4 regions of the Pseudoalteromonas sp. S2893 genome follow, and region 2 is predicted to be linked to each of the others. Evidence: predicted binding sites of a transcription regulator. Region 2 holds the regulator's gene; each other region holds the start of a gene.
The links. The regulator sigma-54, encoded in region 2, starts transcription at its own class of promoters, with help from an activator protein. The targets are predictions, from matches to a motif close to GTTGGCACGNNNNTNGNNT.
Positions count from the first base shown of each region.

Region 1 (5,276 bases), on a different contig from region 2:
TAAGATTGAGCTGGCGAAAGAGTTAATTGCACGTTTTCACAGTGAAGAAGCTGCGCAAGCCGCACACGATGACTTTATCAAACGTTTTCAGAAAAAAGCGCTACCTGATGAAATCCCTGAGCTGACAATTACCATTGCAGAAGAAGGTATTTTAATTGCTAACTTACTTAAAGAAGCTAATTTAGTAGCCAGTACTTCTGAAGCAATGCGCATGATTAAGCAAGGTGCAGTAAAACTTAACGGTGAGGATAAAATCACTGATACAAAACTTGAAGTAGCAAAAGGCACGACCGCTATTTACCAAGTAGGTAAACGTAAGTTTGCCAACATTACTGTAGCGTAAGCGCAGTTAAAACTAAAAAACCAGCTTAGGCTGGTTTTTTTGTGCGCGTATTTTGGCTGCTAAAAAACCACTAAATCAGCTTTAATATCTCAATACTGATAATGACTAACAGCCAAAATGCACGCGCTTGATTTAATCTATTTATGATCACAGGGACGTCTTCGGGTTTTGGGAGTCGCTCGGTTCCAATTCGCATTTTATTAAAACGCTTACCAAAATAAACCGCAGGGCCGCCTAGCTGTACGCCAATAGAGGCGGAGCACACACTTAAAATCCACCCCGTATTTGTTTGATAAAAGTGTCTGCCATAGTGCTTTATGTAATGCATACTTTGTTTACTGGCTTTGCTTGCGGCAATGGTTAATGCAAGTAAGCGTACGGGGATAAATTCGATTACAAACAAAAGGATTTTAAGCGGTTTTAAAAAGTGACTATTAGGTGAAATATTGGTGCGCCAAGCATGCTGCATTAAAGTCAGTAGCCGATACGCTAAAGCGGCAATTGGACCAAGTAATAAAAATATAAATATAACGGTAAAGTAATTACGGGCAGTTCGTAAAATTAAGCTTTCAATTAAAGCTTTAATAATACCTGGCGCTGAGAGCTTATTAACCTCTCGGGCAAGCAGTGGCTTTACGAGTTCACGCGCGGTAGATTTTTGGTTTTGTTTTACTAACTTTGCAACACGCAGGGCTTTTTTTTCAATCGCTTTGCTTTCTAGGCACAAATATAAAATGAGGCCCGCGAGCAGCTCAGGATAAAAGGCAAATTCAAGCAGTAACACAATAATAATAAGAATAACGCTTAAAACTAGCGCACAGGCAAGAGTGGATGCTAAATAAAGGTAACTTTTAGGTTCACTTGGTTTATAAACCCGTTTTCCTATAGCACTAAATACAGCGGTTAATACTGTATTAGGGTGATACCAGCTTTTTAACGGGAAAAAGCGCTCAGCAATGAGCGCCACAAAAAAGGCAATAAAGTCCAAATGGTTTTGAACAATATTGCTTAGCATTTACAGCGTAACTTTTGTTAGTTTTTTCAATAGTGCAACAACCATTTTTGATGAATTGATTGATGCAGTCTCTAGGTATTCTTCAAACGATTGCGGCGACTCTTTACCGGCAATGTCAGACATAGAGCGAATAACCACAAATGGCGTATTAAGCGCAAAACACGTTTGTGCAATAGATGCGCCTTCCATTTCTACTGCAAGCATTGTAGGAAAGTCGCTGCGTGCTTTATCAATTCGCACTGGGTCACACATAAATGAATCACCTGTACAAATTAAGCCTACTAAGGTTTTTACTTCGCTAATTTGCGCAATGGTTTGCTCGGCAGCTTCAACTAGTTTTGGGTGTGCGGCAAAGCCTGCTGGCATTTGTGGAACTTGGCCAATTTCGTAGCCAAAAGCGGTTACATCTACATCGTGATGGCGTACTTCTGAAGAGATAACAACATCGCCAACACTTAAAGAGGGATCAAAGCCACCGGCAGAACCTGTGTTGATAACACAATCAGGATTAAAGTTATCAATTAATAACGTGGTTGCAATCGTTGATGCCACTTTACCAATACCCGATTGCACAAGTGTTACTGTATTACCTGCTAATTCGCCTGTGTAAAAGGTAAACCCTGCTTTAGTTAGCACTTGTGGGTTTTGCATTGCTTCACGTAAAATTTTAACTTCTGGCTCCATTGCGCCAATAATACCAACATTCATAGTGTTTGATTCCTGAGTTTGAATACGTAGATTATACGTGAAGTTAGCAATAAAAAACAAAAAAGCGAGCTGTTTTACGGCTCGCTTTAAATACTTTTAGGAGAGTATTTAATTCTATTTTAAATTTCGGCTAACGCAGTGGTTTGCGCTTTAGCCTGAGAAGGTGACAATACCGCAGGTTTACTTACACGATTACGTGTTGGACGAGCTGATTGCACCGCTGCAGGTTTGCCTAATTTAAACATAATTGCATCGCGCACCTCAGAAGGGCGGTAGCCTGATTTTACTTTCATACGAATATGTGGAATGCCAGCGGATTCTAAAGCGCCGTTTACAAACCAGTCGCGCTGCGCTTTGTGGCCATCTTTATTGGCGTTGTTAACTAAATCGACCGCTGCCACTATCGTCATTTTTTCTTTATCTACCAGCACAAAATCGAGTTGCTTATTTTTAGCTTTAGCTAAAGCTGCACGTTTTGATTTAGCTGAGAGGCCTTGCTTGCAGTCGATTACATCGATGAGTTTGACGCGGCTCACAATTTTATATTGATCGCCTACCGCACGCTCTAAAAGATTTAAAAATGCACCCTCAACCTGTGTAAACACGGTTTGTTTGCGGGTAAAAGGATAGGGATTGCCGCCATCATCACTAAATTTTGACGCAACCACAGAGGCCCCAACCACTAATACTAAAATTGATAATAAAGCGAATTCCATACGGTAACTCCATAACAACAAATTGACACTGCTCAAGTAAAGCAATTTACGTGCCTAAAAATTGGTTGTTATGGCTAATTACCGTATGTATTTATTATTAATGCAGCAGGGCTGCTAGGCTTTGTAACCGCCCTCAATTCCTTTAACGGCAATAGCGACTGCATCATGCGCATGGAGTGATTCGTAATGATTAATTTGTAGCCAGTAATCACTAAAGTTATCGTTTTCAAGAACCGCTTTAATTTTACGTGCAGCGTCTTCACAAAACATTAAATTTTGACCGTTAAGGCGGGCAAATTCTTGCTCATCTTCACGTTTTACTGCCGCTTGTACGGGGGTTTTTAGCTCAGCTTCTAATGTATCAATTAAATTTACTACGTCAAACTCACTAATTGTGTTGTCTAGCTTTACTTTAACGTTTGCAATTGAACGCTGTGAGTGAGGCGTTGCCACAATACCCTGCGTTGTACCTAGCCATGCTAAAACATCTTTTTGATTCAGTGTTTCTTGATTAAACTTTTCGCTAAAAGCATTTTGAATAAGTTGGCGAGCAAGTGCTGCAGAGCATGGACAGGTTGATGAATAAGTAACATCAACGCTTAGCTCGTAGCTAATTACGCTATTTTCAATAGTGCTGGTTAGGGTAATTGGGTAGCTTTTCCAACCTGCTTTACCGCTTAATAACGATTTACGACGCAGCGGTAACTCAAATTTAAACTCTATTTGGGCTTTGTCACTTAATCCTTCGTGGCTGGTGATAAAGGTATCGAGTGCTTGAGCTAAAGTTTGTGGGTTAACTTGTTGCTCTGTTGAGAGTAAATCAAGCGCTAAAAATAAACGCGACATATGAATGCCTTTAGCGTCTTCTTTATGCAAATTAACAAAGGCACGCGCTTTTGCGTTAACGGTAACGGGTGCTAAATCTTTCGATTCAAAAATAAATGGCAGTTCTATTTCGCCCATACCAACCCAGTCTAACTTACCTGTTTGTAAGGCGGGAGCCGTATCAGCTATATCGGGCATGTTGGTTTGCATGTGCGCTACTCGTTATTGGTCATAATAAAGCGCAGCATTTTACACTAAATAATTTATTGCTGAAATGATGAGTTTAACAAGTAGGCAAAAGTAAACATGAAAATTTTCTGTTTTTGTCGCACAACATGAATATAGCTAATAGAAAAATGCTAAAATCTGCTGCAAAATGCGTTTGACTATTAATAGGCACTTTTTATTTATGCCTAGTAACGAGATACACTGACCTATGACCGATTCTTCTTTGAGCCCTTGGGCTCGAGTACTTTCTAGTTTAATAACTCGCTTTGGTGAGTTAAAAACCGCGGCAATGTGCTACGCGCTTTTATTAGGCGTGTCGCTTATATTGTCGAGTATGTTTTATTATGTGGCACTGGGTGAGGTTAATTTAGTTGATATTTTAGCGGTGGTATTTTTTACCGCGGTTGTATCTCCGTTTATGATCAGTATTTTACTCAACTCGATTAGACAATTAGATGCCTCATACGCTTATTTAGACAGCGCCACAAAACAAGAAAAGCTGTTAAATCAAACATTAAAAGATAATATTAACCGCCTCAACATTGAAATAGATGAGCGAAAAATGGCTTTTCATGCTAAGCATCGCGCCATTGAAGAGCTTCGCCGCGAAATAGCAGAGCGTAAAAAAACACAACAAGAACTAGCTCAGCAAGGCATGCTCCTTCGCTCTATTGTCGACTCTTCCCCCGATTTATTTTATTACCGAGATAACAACGGCGTGTTTGCCGGCTGTAATAAAATGTTTGAAGAGGTTATGGGCAAAACCAGCGCTGAACTAATTGGTAAAACAGTGGAGCAGATTTTCCCAAGCTACTTTTTAGCAGAAGTACTCAGAACCGATAAACAAGTCGAGCAAACGCATCAAGCGCTGACAATTGATGTTGAATATATGGTTAATGGCGAAAACCGTTGGTTTGAGCTGCGTAAATTACCGTTTATAAACGATCAAGGTGACTACATAGGTTTGCTTGCATTTGGCCGTGATATAACCAGCCGTAAAGAAGCAGCACAAGCGCTTGAAACAGCCTATAAGGATAAAGGTAAGTTTATAGCAACGCTTAGTCATGAGCTGCGCACGCCATTAAATGGCATTGTAGGTTTAACCCGCATGCTGCTTGATACAGAGCTTAATAAGCAGCAACGCAGTTGGTGTAATACGGTGTTTTCGAGCGCTGAAACCTTAGGTAATATTTTTAACGATATTATAGATTTAGATAAAATAGACCGAGAGCAGTTAGATATAGCAACCGACTCTATTAACGTTTCAGACTTTATTAACGATGTAGTGAACTTTGCCGGTTTAATTGCTGAACAAAAAGAGCTTGAATTTTCAATTGAGCGAAATGGCACATTAGATGTTTATGCACTCCTAGACCCAACGCGTTTACGCCAAGTGGTATGGAACTTAATTAATAATGCCGTTAAGTTTACCCAGCATGGC
Region 1 covers NZ_PNCY01000001.1:27,375-32,650, forward strand. The annotation lists gene tyrS (tyrosine--tRNA ligase) at 1-343, shown strand, start outside; gene CWC04_RS00140 (cobalamin biosynthesis protein CobD/CbiB) at 414-1,358, opposite strand; gene mtnN (5'-methylthioadenosine/S-adenosylhomocysteine nucleosidase) at 1,359-2,066, opposite strand; gene CWC04_RS00150 (DUF2726 domain-containing protein) at 2,186-2,782, opposite strand; gene folE2 (GTP cyclohydrolase FolE2) at 2,897-3,817, opposite strand; gene arcB (aerobic respiration two-component sensor histidine kinase ArcB) at 4,044-5,276, shown strand, end outside.
Region 1: a site for sigma-54 is predicted at 2,822-2,840, ahead of CWC04_RS00150 (DUF2726 domain-containing protein). Genes of this name have one in related genera too.

Region 2 (5,276 bases):
TAGTGGATAGTCTTGTTCAAACGCTTCTGGCATTGGCATCCTAAATATTTTTGTGTAATGGAAAGGTGTTTAGTAAGTGGTGTTGCCCACTGTCATTTTCTTTATTTTTTGTGCTAAACCCAATGCTGGGACTAAATTAGTGTTTAAAATTAAGTAACCAAATTTAGCAGGGGCATGGCTTTATTACTCTAAATTAAAGCATTAAATTAGGCGAGTCGGAATACCCTAACTTACTAAATCTTTATAGTCTGGCCTGATAAGTCTTTAACTTATAAGGCTATGGTGCTTTAAATTATTCTTGTTCGTTAAATCGTTGTGCAATTAATTGCCCAACCGCATGCAAAGCTTGCTCTGAATCAGGGCCTTCACAGACTACTTTAACTTCTTTACCTTTACTGCTTTCAAGTAGCATTAAAGCTAATACGCTGTCGCCTGCGGCTTCTTTATCATCTTGGTGTAAGGTGATTTTAGCATCAAACTGCACAGCTAATTGCGCAAGGACCGTTGCCGCTCTGGCGTGTAAGCCTAATTTATTTTTTATTAAAAATGTGTCTTCACAGCGCATAAATTACTATACCTAAACTGAACAGGTTATTATTTTAAGGTTACTTTTCTTGCTCACGATGACGAATTTTGACATTCGGATGCGTCATAGCAAAGCTCTCACCAATGGCTTGCGCTAAATAAACCGAGCGGTGTTGACCACCAGTACAGCCTATTGCAATAGTGAGGTAACTACGGTTATTACGCTCTAAGTGTGGCAACCAAGTTTGTACAAAGGTTTGAATTTGCCAAGTGAATTTTTGCACTATGCTGTGATTTGCCAAAAAATCTTTTACTGGTTGATCAAGGCCCGTAAGCGGTTTAAGTTCAGGCTCCCAGTGGGGGTTTGGCAAAAAGCGAGCATCAAAAACATAATCAGCTTCTTTAGGTATGCCGTGTTTAAAGCCAAACGATTCAAACGTTACAATAAGTTGCTTATCTTTTTTACCCAGTATTTTTTCGCGAATTGACTCTGCTAATTGGTGCACACTTAAATCGGTGGTATCAAGCATAAAGTCAGCGCGCGTTACGAGTACATCAAGCAGTTCTTTTTCTTTTTTTATTGCTAAATCAAGCGGCAGTGAATCGATGGATAAAGGGTGTAATCTGCGTGTTTCTGAAAAACGTTTGATCAGTGTTTGATCATCACTATCTAAATAAAACAGTGTGGGTTTAGCAAAGTCAGGAAGGTACTCGAGAATATCGTTAAATTCGTCTTGTTCTTTGGGGATATTACGAACATCTATACTAACGGCTATTTTGTCATAGTTATCTGAAACACTTCGCACTAAAGAGGGCAGTAGGTTGACCGGAATATTATCTACGCAATAATAGCCTAAATCTTCAACCACGCGTAAAGCAACCGACTTACCTGAACCAGAACGGCCGCTTATGATAATTAACTCCATTTATAGCCCTTAGTATTTACTACGATTGATCAACAATTACTTGATACAGCTCTGCATCGGTTTTAGCACTACGCAGCTGTTTACAAAATTCTTTGTTGCTCAGTTTATCAGCTATGGTTGCCAGAGTCTTTAGGTGCTGTTGGTTATCGCCATCTGGTACGATGAGTGCAACAAAAATATCAACAGGGCAGTTATCAATAGCGTCAAAGTTAACAGGCGTGTCGCTAACAAGTACTAAAGCCAGCGGCTCTTCTACGCCACCCATTCTGCCATGAGGAATGGCGATCCCCCGGCCAATACCAGTACTGCCTAGCTTTTCTCTGCTTGCCAGCGCATTAAGAATATCTTGTTGTGGTAAGTAGGGGAGCTTTTCATGAGCAAGCTCACTGATAAACTCTAAAATTCTTTTTTTACTACTAAAAAGGACCGCAGCTTTGCTGCAGTCCTGGCATACTAATGTACTTAATTTCATAATATTAGTGTCTAGCAAGCTTCTCTTTATGTTTTATGACTTGACGATCGAGCTTGTCAATCAACGAGTCTATAGCGGCATACATATCTTGGTGCTCTGTTGAGGCAAATAAATCTGCGCCACTTACATGAATAGTCGCTTCTGCTTTTTGGTTGAGTTTTTCTACATCGAGAATGACATGCACATTGCTAATATGATCTGAGTGCCTTTCTAGCTTTGCAAATTTATTATTTACATAGTCTCTAAGTGAATCAGTTACTTCTACGTGACGACCAGTTAGGTTTAGTTGCATAAGCATTTCCTCTTTGTTTTTTACGTCTTATATCAAACTCTTTCTCTGATTTGACGGTGGAATAGCTAGCGATTCACGGTATTTTGCTATTGTGCGTCTAGCTACTTTAATTCCTTGCTCTGCCAATATATCCGCAATTTTACTATCACTCAATGGTTTAGCTGAGTTTTCCGCGGCAATTAGCTTTTTAATTAGGGCACGTATTGCGGTTGATGAACACTCTCCGCCGTTTTCAGTGCTTACGTGGCTTGAGAAAAAATACTTAAGCTCAAAAATACCACGTGGCGTATGCATATATTTTTGCGTAGTAACACGCGAAATTGTCGATTCATGCATTTCTACCATTTCAGCAACATCGTTTAAAACCATTGGCTTCATGGCTTCTGGGCCATGTTCAAAAAATGCCTGTTGCTGTTTTACAATACAGTTAGTTACCTTAAGTAGCGTGTCGTTTCTGCTTTCAAGGCTTTTTATAAACCATTTAGCTTCTTGTAAGTGAGAGCGAATAAACTGGCTATCACCACTTGATTTTACGGTACGAGACATAGCCGCGTACTGACTATTTACGCGTATTTTTGGCATGCTATCTGGATTTAGCTCTACCACCCAGCGGCCTTTTATTTTTTTAACCGACACATCCGGTATTACATACTCAGACTCTTCCCTTACTATTGTATCTGCAGGTTTTGGGTTGAGGGTATGTATTAGGGTCATGACCTCTTTAAGCTCGTCTTCTTTAAGCTTAGTCTTTTTCATTAATGTACGATAGTCGCGTGCCGCTAATAGATCAATGTGATCGGTTAAGATCATTTTAGTTTGTTCTATAAAAGGGGTGTCTTTATCAAACTGGTTTAGCTGAATACACAAGCACTCTTGTAAACTGCGCGCGGCTATACCTACAGGGTCAAATAACTGAATACGCTTTAAAACGGCTTCTATTTCGTCAAGTTCAACTTCAACTTCGTCATCGTTTTCTTGGTTAAAGCTTTCTAAAATTTCTTCGCAACTTAGCGTTAAAATACCCGAGTCATCTACAGCTTCTACAATGGCAATAGCAATGGCTTCGTCAGTTGGGCTAAAAGGAGTAAGCTGAAGCTGCCACATTAAATACTCATGTAGCGTTTCAGTAGAGGCACCTTGATAAATAGACTCATCTTCTGGCATTGGGCCTGAGGATGCAGCAGGGGCTGCGCTCATGTACTCATCCCAAGTTACATCCATTGCCATATCATCGCTAATGGTGTCTTTATTTAAAGCTTCGCCACTGTCTTGCTCGTACTCGCTGGTTGTATCGTCAGCCGATGCGCTTACGGTTACATCATCCGTATCTGCTTTTTGTTCATTTTTTCCAGCCGACTCTTCCGTGTAATCTTGCTCTTCTACTTCTAATAGCGGGTTGCTATCAAGTGCTTCTTGTATTTCTTGCTGGAGATCCAATGTACTGAGCTGCAGCAAGCGAATCGCTTGTTGCAATTGTGGAGTCATTGTAAGTTGCTGGCCCATGCGCAGCTGTAATGATTGCCTCATGTATCTCTAACAATCCTTTTATGTTGTTATAATTAATATTAGCAGATGCTTGTAGGTGTGGCTTAAATGTTACAGCCTAAATTGCTCGCCTAAATAAACATCGCGTACAGTTTTGTCATTTAATACGTGTTCTGGGGTGCCAGATGCAATTAGCTCCCCATGAGAAACAATGTAGGCTTTTTCACAAACATCAAGGGTTTCTCTTACATTGTGATCGGTAATTAATACGCCAATGCCACGGTTTTTAAGATGTTCTATTATTTTCTTTATATCTAACACTGAAATCGGATCAACACCAGCAAAAGGCTCATCCAATAAAATAAATTTAGGGTTCGCTGCCAGTGCTCTGGCAATTTCTACACGGCGGCGTTCACCACCAGAAAGCGCCATACCTTGGCTATCGCGAATATGCTGAATACTAAATTCATCAAGTAAGTTGTTAAGCGTTTCTTCTCGCGCGGCTTTATTGAGCTCTTTACGCGTTTCTAAAATCGCCATTAAGTTTTGATAAACTGTCAGCTTTCTAAATATTGATGACTCTTGCGGCAAATAGCCAATGCCTAAGCGGGCGCGGCTGTGCATAGGTAATAACGTAATGTCGTTATCATCAATAGAAATTTTGCCTTTGTCGCTAGGTACTAACCCTACAATCATATAAAAGGTGGTGGTTTTACCTGCGCCATTAGGGCCCAATAAGCCAACAATGCTGCCGGCTTCTACCTCAAGGCCTACATTTTTTACAACTTGGCGGCCTTTATAGCTTTTTGCTAATAGTTCTGCTTTTAAGGTGCTCATGGTTGACCTTCGTTACCTGTTTTTTCTTTAATTTTTGCTTCAACAGGCACTAAAATTGTGTGGACACGATCCGTAGAGTTTTCGTCTTTTTCTGCGCTAATAAGCTGCTGCTGCATATCGTAGGTAATACTTTTAGCATTAATTTTTTGACCGGCTTGTGCGACTTCAGCATCGCCAACAAGCGTTAAAAATCGCTTTGCTACGTCGTAACGTACTTCGTTTGCACTGGCACTCATTACAGTACCATCGTCTTGTTTTTCTTCGAAGTAGGCTGGGCTGCCAGTGGCAATAAGGAGTTGTTTGTTATCCCCTAAGTCTTCACGTTTATGTACTTCGAGTCGGTCGGCTGTAATTTTGCGATTACCATGCACAATTTCGACGTTCTTTTCAAAAATACCTACGTTTTCTTTAAGTTGGCCTTCTTGACGGTCTGCACTAATAGAAATTTGATTTGCTGGCGGTTGAGCAGCAGGCTCAGCAGCAGAGGCGCTAAATGCAAGCATTAGCGATGGGATAATAAGTATTTTAGTGAGTTTATTGGTCATAATATATTGTTCGCGTATGGTTAATTAGTTTTATTACTTCGGTTTTTAAATCGGCTTCAAGGCCTTTCCCGACAATTTTTAAATTAGGCCCAGTGACAACCACTGGTTGCTCAGAGCGCATTGTTAGCGCTTTAATGTCGACTTCGATGTTATCGGCATTGATGTTATCTATCATGGCATTATCAACTAAATTT
Region 2 covers NZ_PNCY01000010.1:149,521-154,796, reverse strand. The annotation lists gene mgtE (magnesium transporter) at 1-33, opposite strand, end outside; gene CWC04_RS06330 (HPr family phosphocarrier protein) at 293-565, opposite strand; gene rapZ (RNase adapter RapZ) at 606-1,451, opposite strand; gene CWC04_RS06320 (PTS sugar transporter subunit IIA) at 1,471-1,923, opposite strand; gene hpf (ribosome hibernation promoting factor) at 1,928-2,215, opposite strand; gene CWC04_RS06310 (RNA polymerase factor sigma-54) at 2,243-3,742, opposite strand; gene lptB (LPS export ABC transporter ATP-binding protein) at 3,812-4,537, opposite strand; gene lptA (lipopolysaccharide transport periplasmic protein LptA) at 4,534-5,082, opposite strand; gene lptC (LPS export ABC transporter periplasmic protein LptC) at 5,072-5,276, opposite strand, start outside.

Region 3 (5,276 bases), on a different contig from region 2:
TACATAGTTAGCCATGCTGCTTTCGCTTAGCTTTTCTATATCGCGAGATAACACAAAGTCGCCTCTGTTTGATACATCAATGTTGTCCATGGTTTTAAAATCTACCACGCCGTAGCCAAATTTTTGCAGCTGATGAATAAACGTCTCTGCTAATTGATTACCCAACTGATTACTTTTATTAAGCGATGCGTCTAAATCTACAATGGTGGTAACCGCTATGTTGATGCTGTTGTTATCGGGCGCTTCGGCTTCAAGCGTATCGACTAAATCCAGCGCCATTTGCTCTACATAGTTTGCCAGCGTTTTGTGGTGTTTAAGCGGTGTAAACTGCCTTGCTGTGTCGTACTCACTTTGCTGCTGCACAGATTGGTTGGCATACATAGGCGTGGGTTGGCTACTTTGCGTTACCACGGTGTAATCTGAGCGCGTGTTTATGCTTTCGTTATGCTCATTATTTTGCGTTATTGAACAGCCAGTTAATACTAACGTTGCCGTTAGCCCCGCTATAGCAGATAGTTTGTAAAACATGGTCAACCTCACTCGCTGGCTTGTTTAAGCATAATTCCGTCGGTGCGATAGCTACTGTTTAGCGCATCCACCACTGATTGAGGAATAAACCCTTGCGCACTGCCCACTACCGCTTTACTTTTAATGCCCACTATTCGTGCATTTACCAGTACGCCGCCTTGGTGGCTCACAAGTGTTCCTGCTAATACGTAATTAAAGTTTTGATCTTGGTTTAGCTCTAGGTAGTCGCGGCTAAATACAAAGTCGCCTGCGGGGGTTACTCGCATATAATCGGTGGTTTTAAAATCGATAACCGGTACTCCAAAACTATGCAGTTCGTGCATAAAGCTTTCGGCTATTTGGTTACCTAACAGGCTTCCATCGCTGTAGTCATCATCTAAAAATACAAAGCTAGAAACGGCAAGTGGCGTTTTGTCGTTTACGTATTGCAGGTTTTCGACCATGTCTTGCATTATACCGCGCACATAATGGTTTATATTTTTGCGCTTTGCAGGGGCACTTTTGGTGTAGTTACTTTGCTTGTTTAAGTTAGACTGAAATAACGCTTCATTTGGTGCAGGTGCTTTTACCGCACGTTGCTCTGAAACAAGCTGGGCTGCATTGTCTTGCTCAACCTGCTCCGGCTCTGAATGTAGCGAATTTAACATTTGCGAACAGCCAAAGCCTAATGGCAAACATAGGGTAATTAATAGGTTTCTCATGGTGTGCTCCTGATTAATATTCGCTGCGGTACAAAGAGCCGTCACGCTGCTGAATTTTTTCGTTTCCCCACATTACATTTATAGGGATCTCTGTGCTGCCTGCCGACAGTACTTGCTTGTTTTCAATATTAACGAGTCGTGCATTAACTATGTAAGCATGCTGTTGGCGCGTTACAGTGCCGGTGATGACTAAGTCAATATTTTGGCGATTGCGTAATTTACTTAAGTCGCGGCTTAATATACTGTCTGCGTTTTGCGCTAATATAAGGTTATTGCCAAGGCGGTACTCAACGGTATGATAGCCAAGCTGGGTAAATTGCGTTAATAAGCTTTCTTGAATTTGTAAGCTCAAACCCGAGGCCTGCCCTGCTACTAGCTTAGTATCTAAAGCATCGGCATAAAAAAAGCTACTCACACCAATACGCGCATTGGCATTTAAAGCGCCATTTACATGGTTAAGCTGCGAGGTTAGATTTGCTACATACTCGTTAACGGTATAGGGTGCCATTGCTGCTTTTGGCGCGTCAGTAGGCACACTCGGCTCTGGGGGCGGAACCAAGTTGCAAGCAGTTAAATTTAACAATACTAAAGGCAGTAAAAGGCGCATAGTTGCCGTCCTCTTTAAAACATACCGAGGATAAAGCAATTATTATGCCTAATTAACCTAAACTCTGGATAATAAACCTATCTCTAGCCAGAGATAATAAATTTAAGTATCAAGATAGTTCAATATGCTAGTAAGGCTCTTAACCAGAGTTCAGGTTAATTAACTTTGAGGCGTTTTGACGTAGTAGGTTACAAAGCAGGTATTATTGTTTATTAATGACTTACATGCATCCTTTGCTGCTTCTTTTGTTTTAAACGCACCAAGCTTTAATCTATAAAAGGTATGCTGGTCAATCAGTACTTGCTCGGTATTTACTTCAAGCTTATTTGAGGCCGATTGAAATTGCTTTATAGCCGCTTCAAGTACCGCTTTATTTTTATACGCCCCCACTTGCACAGCAAACAGCGCATTTGTATCCACAACAGCTAAGTGGTTAGTTTGCTGTGGTTTTGGCTGCGCGTTAAGTTGTTTTAATTTATCTACTGTGCGCTGTAATTCACTTTCTAGCTTTAACAGTCTTTCTAGTTGAGGCTTGGTTTGTTGCCACTGCTGCGCTGACTCTTTGAGTACGGCTAAGTCATCTTTTTTAATGAGCATCGCCTGCTTTTGGGCCGTTGCTAGTGCGTGAGCACTGTTTGCTAATGCAAAGCCTAAAACTAATGAGGCTAAAAAATCCTTGTAGTGCAGCATAAGTATGTTGTTAATTTGGGTAAGAGTGAGCGCTATTTTAACAGCCAATCAACGCTAAGCAAGTCACGCGTGCTACGGCCTATTGCGCTTTTATACCAATTAGCTTAATTAAGTAATCTATTTAGAGGATAGTAAAACGTATTGATAGCTAGACAAAAAATTTGCTATTTAGTTGTTCTAAACGAGATTTATTAACGCAGAACGCAACACGATTAGGCCCATAAAATGATTATTTATTATTGCGGGTTGGTATTACTATTAAAGTTTAATTGGCTTATCGGTGTAGTTACTTACAATGCAGTCGAGCTTATACATTTTAAATACTTCACAGTCGGCTTTGGCATTTTTAAAGTTTTTATAAGAGCCAAGCTTTAAGCGATAAAAGGTTTTATCATTTATTTTTGCGGTTTCTACGTTGGTTAATATTTTATCTCTAAATAGTGGCGCTGCTTTGGTATTTAGTTCTTGCCAAGCTTTGGCTACATCCTGCTTAGAATCAACCGAGGCAACTTGTAATGCAAATACATGTTTAGGGGTATTAAGCTTAAGAGTTTGCTTTTGGTTATTGTTAGCGGCTTTGTAAGTTTGCTGACGACGTGGCTTATTACTGGTTGTACGCGAAGGCATGCGAGTGTAACGGCTGCTGTAGGCAGGGCTTGCATTAGATTGTGCAATAGCTTTAGAGTTTATTATATCTATGTGATTAACCAGATAAGTAATTTCTTTTTCAAGCTTTAAAATACGCTCTATACCGGCGCGTGCTTGCTGCCATTGCATTGCGGCATCTTTTAATTGCGCAAGCTCTAGTGCAGTTATCGATACGTAATCGGGCGTGGTGTTAGGTATTTCATTATCAACAGCAGGTTTAGCGGTAGGCGTAATAGAGCACGCCGTGCCAAACGTAAGCGTAAAAAGGCATACAAAAAAGTGTTTATAGTATTTTTTTAATTTAAGCATGTACCCGTTATCCTGAAAGCAGTGCCTGTGCACTTACATTTCAGTTAAACATTCTCACAAGAAAGCGTTTAACTTAGCAATTTAAACAATGAGCGATTTTTGCTCCCGCACGCTAATTTACCTGCATAGATAAAATTAACATGGCCCTTCCGTGAGTTTGGCTTTTAATACAACTTTGATGCCAATTAACATAAACTTTACAATATAAATTACGTTATGTTGCTATATAACGCAAGTCAAATTCAGAACATAATTAAGCGTAGACCATCTTTATTACTGGCGGCGTTAAAATTAAGTAAAGCCTTACCTATTTTGGTATTAATAATTTAGCACTAAAAAAGGCGCCTAAACAGGCGCCTTGGTGGGTAGTTTAATAAAACCTAAATTAACGATTTAATAAATGTTTTTAAATCATCTGCAAACTCGTCGCGGCGCAGAGCAAACTCTATCGTTGCTTTTAAGTAGCCTATTTTGCTACCGCAATCGTGACTGCGGCCTTTCATTGCGTACGCGTCTACTTTTTCTTGCTGCATTAGCATGGCAATTGCATCTGTAAGTTGAATTTCGTTGCCAGCCCCTTGCGGCGTTTTAGCAAGCAGTGGCCAGATGTTTTCGCTTAATACATAACGCCCTACTACCGATAGGTTTGAAGGTGCTTCATCTACTGGCGGTTTTTCTACCATGTTTATAATTGGCGAGCTTTCACCTTGGTGAAGCTCTACGTCACCTAAATCAACAACACCAAATTTGTCTACTTCGTCCATTGGTACTGGCTCAACCATAATTTGGCTGTGCTTAGTTTCTTCAAAACGGGCGATCATCTCTGCTAGGTTGTCTTTTTTAAGGTCGCTCTCTACGTCATCAACAATTACATCTGGCAAAATAACCACAAAAGGTTCGTTGCCAATAATTGGCGCTGCACAGTTAATTGCGTGGCCTAAGCCTTTGGCTTCGCCTTGGCGTACGTGAATAATGGTCACATCTTTAGGGCAAATTGCCTGTACTTCGGCAAGTAATTGCCGCTTTACACGTTTTTCAAGCGTGGCTTCTAGCTCAAAGCTGGTATCAAAATGGTTTTCGATAGAGTTTTTACTTGAGTGCGTTACAAGTACAATCTCTTTAATGCCTGCTGCTACCGCTTCATTTACTACATATTGAATAAGCGGGCGGTCTACCACAGGGAGCATCTCTTTAGGAATAGCTTTTGTGGCAGGTAACATACGCGTTCCAAGGCCTGCTACTGGGATCACTGCTTTCATCTTGTTCTCCTTAATCTTATTATACTGAAAACGGATATTGGATTGGTTCGTGGCATTGATAGCCTACTACTTCAAAATCGTCTCGTGTTACCCATGTTTCTATATCTTCTAGTGATTTTATGTTTGGGTTAATATTTAATTGCGGTGAGTCAAACGGCTCACGTGTTAGCTGTACATCGCGCATTAACGGTAACTGGTTTTCGTAAATATGCGCATTAGCAATTTTATGATACGCCTTACCTGCTTTATGGCCGGTAATTTGCGCCACCAATGCCAGTAATACAAAACACTGAATTTGATTAAAATTAAGGCCCAGCGGCACATCGCAACTGCGTTGATACGATGTTAAATACAGCGTGTCGCCAAGCAGCGAAAACGTATGCGTGTGCATACATGGGCGCAAGCAACCAAGCTCAAACTCACCAGGATTATAAAAGGTAATTATTTCACCTCTGTCATCAATCCCGTTTTTTAAGTTATTTATTACTTTAGCAAGCTGATCGAGCGTTGAGCCATCTGGGCGCTGCCAATTAC
Region 3 covers NZ_PNCY01000005.1:217-5,492, forward strand. The annotation lists gene CWC04_RS01380 (FlgO family outer membrane protein) at 1-528, opposite strand, end outside; gene CWC04_RS01385 (FlgO family outer membrane protein) at 537-1,229, opposite strand; gene CWC04_RS01390 (FlgO family outer membrane protein) at 1,243-1,836, opposite strand; gene CWC04_RS01395 (SPOR domain-containing protein) at 1,996-2,526, opposite strand; gene CWC04_RS01400 (SPOR domain-containing protein) at 2,785-3,483, opposite strand; gene galU (UTP--glucose-1-phosphate uridylyltransferase GalU) at 3,864-4,742, opposite strand; gene CWC04_RS01410 (thymidylate synthase) at 4,762-5,276, opposite strand, start outside.
Region 3: a site for sigma-54 is predicted at 1,870-1,888, ahead of CWC04_RS01390 (FlgO family outer membrane protein). Genes of this name have one in related genera too.

Region 4 (5,276 bases), on a different contig from region 2:
TCGCTTTGCTGCATATTTTACGGCTGATTTAGAAATATCGACGCCGTATACCTGCGCCTCTATTTTATCGGCAATGGCATGAGTATAAAATCCTTCGCCGCAGCCTAAATCTATTAGCACGTTTGGTTTGCGCTCACTAATTATATTACTTAATGCGCGCTGTAAAAATGCGTAAAAGCCTTGCTCTAAAAAAGAACGCCTTGCTTGTACCATTTCGAGCGAATCACCCGGTTGCTTTGAGTTTTTGTGTTGCACCGGTAGTAAATTTACATAGCCTTCTTTGGCAAAGTCGAAGGTGTGATTATTGTCACATCGAAGTGATGAATTATGTTTTAAAAGTGCGTGGTTACATAAAGGGCATTGGTATTGCAGACTCATGAGTCTAGGTAGTCCTTATCATAAAAAGTTTTGACCCAGTGTGGCCGATAAGTGATCAAAAGCGTAATGGCCATACCGTTGAGCATTGCCTCAGGAAACCAAATGATAGCACTTAAGTATACGTAATTATCTGCCAATTCCTGCCAATTATATTGCCCTATAAGCAAATAAAACAAAGCCCCTAAGCTTATTTTTAGACATGCAATAAAGCCTGCCAATATAAAAGAGCACACAAAAATATAAACAAAAAAGTGACGCGGTAAATACTGATAACTCATTATAAAGCCAAGGTAGCTTAATAATGTAGGAATAAATGCACCAAACAGTATTTGCATGGGCAAAAGATTAAGATCAATGCTTGCAAAAGCTGCCAATAGGGCACTGGCCAGTAGGCTACTTAAAATAGCAAGGCGCCACCCTAAAATTAGCGTTGCGGCAGTTACACCTAAAATGTGTAAATCAAGACCGCTTAAAATACCCGCTTTAATTTGCCATAACATGGCAAACACTAACGCACACGCAAGTACCCCTATTTGCCGTGCAGGCGTTTTATAAAGTGCTTTATAGGTATTTTTTTCTACGCTTATAAAGGTAATAATTAAAACAAGGGCCCAAAGTAGCCCTTGCATTTTAAGCGTTAACATAGCAATTATTTAAAGGTTGACCAAATTGGCGCATGGTCAGAGGGCTTTTCTATGCCGCGTAATTCGTAATCTATGCCGGTATCAATACATCGCTCGGCAAGGGCATGGGTAGCAAGTACAACATCAATGCGTAGGCCACGATTATCTACAAACCCTTTAGAGCGATAATCAAACCACGAGTATTTGTCGCTTGTTTCAGGGTTTTGCTCTCTGAAGGTATCTTTAAAGCCCCAATTTAATAATTTAGCAAGCCATTCGCGCTCCTCTGGTTGAAACGAGCACTTACCTGTTTTAAGCCAGCGTTTAGCGTTTACTTCACCAATACCAATATCTAAGTCGGTGGGCGAAATATTGATATCGCCCATAACTATAACATCTTCATCGGGCGTGTGGTTTGTTTCTAAATGGGTCATTAAATCTTTGTAAAACTGGCGCTTATAAGGGAATTTTATTTCGTGATTTATATTATCGCCTTGTGGGAAATAACCATTCATTACTGTTAGGTCGCGGCCATTTTCTTGCTCAACTGTCACACTTATCATGCGTTTTTGTGCTTCTTCAGTGTCGCTGGCAAAACCTTTTAAGACCGATTTAGGCTCATTTTTGCATAACATTGCCACACCGTAGTGCGCTTTTTGACCATGAAAATAAACGTGGTAACCCATTTTTTGTACGTCCTCGAGAGGGAACGCCTCATCATGAACTTTAATTTCTTGCAAACCAATAATGTCTGGCTGGTGTTTATCTATAATTGCTTGTAACTGGTGTAAGCGAGCTCGCAGACCATTGATATTGAAAGAAATAACCTTCATAAAATTTACCTTTAATTAGACTCTGTTTTTATAACTAAATTGTATCAGTAAATAAGCCTACATAACATGATCGAAATGAGAAAATAGCTGCGCAAATGTTGATCAATTGGTGCGTAAAGTTTAAACATTGTAAATGCTTTATTAATTATTTAAATAAATAAAAAATTCAATTGATCTCGTAATTATTGAATATATAATGCGCAAAAATTACTTGTTTAGTCGTTCAAATAGGATCTCTCTCATGAAAACACAATTACTTTTAGCTACTGCTTTATTAGCCTCTGCGTCTGTATCAGCAAAAAGCAACACTTACTTTAGCCAAGATAATAAACTTGAATCTAAATTATGTGTATTAAGTGCAAATGAAGGCTTTAGCGCAGCGCGTAAAGAAGCAGCACAACACGGTGTATACCTATCGCGTTTTTCTAAAAGTGTTTTATGTAATGGTCAAGATATTCGCGACATTGCTAAAAAAGTAACGTCTAACCAAGCTGCTGAATCAAAAGTTGAAGTGTTTGCAAAAGATGCACACCAAGAAACACAGTTATGTATCACAGCGTTAAAGCAAGGCCTTGCGCCTGTTCGCCAAAAAATTGGTAACTTAAACTCATTAAAGTGTAACGGACAAAACGTAACTGAATTTGTAAAGCGTTACCAAAACGCAGCAATCTAATTGCGCGGTAACATGTAGATTAAAATAATGCCCAGTTTGTACTGGGTATTTTTTTGCAAAAATTACAAGGTATGCAGCAATCATTGCAAAGCTAAGTAATTGATTAATGTATATAAAATAAGCTAAATACACGTAACTTATTGATTGTTGGCGGCTTGTGCACTTTGGCATTGGACTTGTATTAGTTAAAGTGACATTTACTAACTACAAGGATACGTCTTATGAAAAAGTTAACACTCGCAACAACTATTTTAGCTTCGTTAAGTTTAGCCGCTTGTGCCTCAAACCAAGGCCTTGAAAAAATCGATAGCGATTTTGCAAGTTTAGATAACGACAGTGATGGTTATATTTCAAAAGTAGAAGCAGATGACGATAGCATCTGGGGCCACTTTTCAAATATTGATACCAATATGGATAACGAGATCAGTCGTAAAGAATTTAACACTTACATGCAGTTAAATACCGGTAAGGTAGCGACTGACAGCGAAGTAAGTGAGTCGGCATTTAAAGCTAAAATAGCTAAATTTGATAAAATCGAAAATGATTTTAGAAGTTTAGATAACGACAAAAATGGTTACATCTCAGTAGAAGAGGCTGACGATGATGATATTTCAAACCATTTTGGTTACATGGATGGCAACAATGATAAACGCATCAGTAAAGGTGAGTTTAAAGGCTACATTAGCAAATACGGTAAAGCCGTTGCTGAAGATGATGCACTAAAGCATTATAAAAACAGCTAATATTAGCTAAATACGCTACACATAAGAGCCAGCATTAATTGCTGGCTTTTTTGTGCATTTAATTTGTTTTAAAAGCAGATATGTTTTCCCCCTTTTGCGATGTTCTGTCATAATAGATGGCTACGTATTTTAAAGGGCAAAGCAAGATATTATGACGGGTCGTCGAATTAGTGATGAACAATTAATTGAGATCATTGAAGCGGCTATATTTGTCGCAGACAAACCTGTTAGCAAACGCCACTTAAAAGATACTGTATTGGCTGATTTAGCTATTTCTATGTCACGAATTAACACTGCAATAGACGCTATACATACCCACTATCAAACACGTGGCATTAAGCTAGTTGAAGTAGGCAGTGGCTATCGCTTTCAAGCGTGTAGTAGTTTAAGCCCTTGGCTTAGTAATTTATGGCAAGAACGGGCACCTAAGTACTCTCGCGCACTACTTGAAACATTGTCGTTAATTGCCTACAGGCAACCAATAACGCGTGGTGAAATAGAGCAAGTACGAGGTGTAACAACCGGATCAGCAATTATTAAAACCCTCCTTGAGCGAGAGTGGGTTAAAGTAGTAGGGCATAAAGAAGTACCTGGTAAACCAGCGCTTTATGCAACAACAAAATTATTTTTAGATTATTTTTCGTTAACCGGTTTAGATGAACTCCCTGCATTGCCAGCGCAACAGGAAAGTAAAATAAACCAGTTATTAAGTGATCCTTCTGTGAGAGAACCATCCGAATGAGTATTCAAGGTGAAAAGTTACAAAAAGTCCTAGCCCGTGCAGGGGTAGGCTCACGACGTGAAATGGAAAAATACATTGATGCAAACCGCGTTAGTGTTAATGGTAAAGTGGCTAAATTAGGTGACCGTGTTGAGGAAACAGACTTAATACGTGTTGATGGCCACAGCGTAAAAATTGAAGAAAAAGCCGACCGTATTTGTCGTGTAATTATGTACAACAAGCCAGAAGGGGAGTTAAGTACACGTAAAGACCCAGAAGGACGTCGTACTGTTTTTGACCGTTTACCACGCATAGACGGTGAGCGTTGGATTGCTGTTGGTCGTCTAGATATTAACACGGCAGGTTTAATGTTATTTACCAACGATGGTGAGTTAGCTAACCGCTTAATGCACCCAAGTTATGAAGTTGAGCGTGAATATTCAGCCCGTGTATTTGGTGAAGTGACCAATGAAACCATTAAAAACCTAACGCGTGGCGTAGAGCTTGAAGATGGTCCTGCTAAATTTTTAACGGTTAAATCTTTGGGTGGTGAAGGCATTAACCGTTGGTACAATGTAACGCTAAACGAAGGACGTAACCGCGAAGTTCGCCGCTTATGGCAATCTCAGGATGTAGAAGTATCGCGCCTTATTCGTATTCGTTACGGAAAATTAGAGCTAGATAAGCGCCTTCCTCAAGGTGGTTGGGCTGAACTTGATTTAGAAACCGTTAACTATTTACGCAAAACCGTTAAATTAGGTCGCGAAACACAAACTAAACTGTCGGTTATGCCTGAAAAACGCAAAGACAAGCGTGCTAAAATTAACCAAATTCGTAAAGCGGTTAAAAAGCATAACCAACGTGTTAAGCAAACTAAGCGTAAGTAATACTAACCCGCAATAATACTTAATCATTTTGCGGGGTTAAACGTGTCGTTACCTAGGTAAAAAAATGCTCATTTAGCACAGCTAAATAGCGAATTTTTTGCCAAGCGATCAACACGTTTTTCTAGCCTTAAAATAGATAATTTAATTAAGCGAATTGGTATAATTACCAAAAATTACCGACAAAAAAGCCGCAATGTATGCGGCTTTTTTTATAATTAAAAATGTAGTTTACTTTTTTTGTTGCGCATCGAGAGATTCACCGTTTACATCGCTCGAGTCATCACTCATTAAATATAAATACGTTGGCATTAAATCTTCTGGGGTAGCAAGCTTATCGCGATCCTCCCCTGGATACGCTGATGCGCGCATAGAGGTACGCGTTGCGCCAGGGTTTATACAATTTACACGGATATTGGTT
Region 4 covers NZ_PNCY01000014.1:133,799-139,074, reverse strand. The annotation lists gene CWC04_RS08655 (putative RNA methyltransferase) at 1-378, opposite strand, end outside; gene CWC04_RS08650 (energy-coupling factor ABC transporter permease) at 375-1,022, opposite strand; gene xthA (exodeoxyribonuclease III) at 1,028-1,834, opposite strand; gene CWC04_RS08640 (hypothetical protein) at 2,076-2,507, shown strand; gene CWC04_RS08635 (EF-hand domain-containing protein) at 2,729-3,250, shown strand; gene scpB (SMC-Scp complex subunit ScpB) at 3,402-3,992, shown strand; gene rluB (23S rRNA pseudouridine(2605) synthase RluB) at 3,989-4,858, shown strand; gene CWC04_RS08620 (YciK family oxidoreductase) at 5,087-5,276, opposite strand, start outside.
Region 4: a site for sigma-54 is predicted at 2,671-2,689, ahead of CWC04_RS08635 (EF-hand domain-containing protein). Genes of this name have one in related genera too.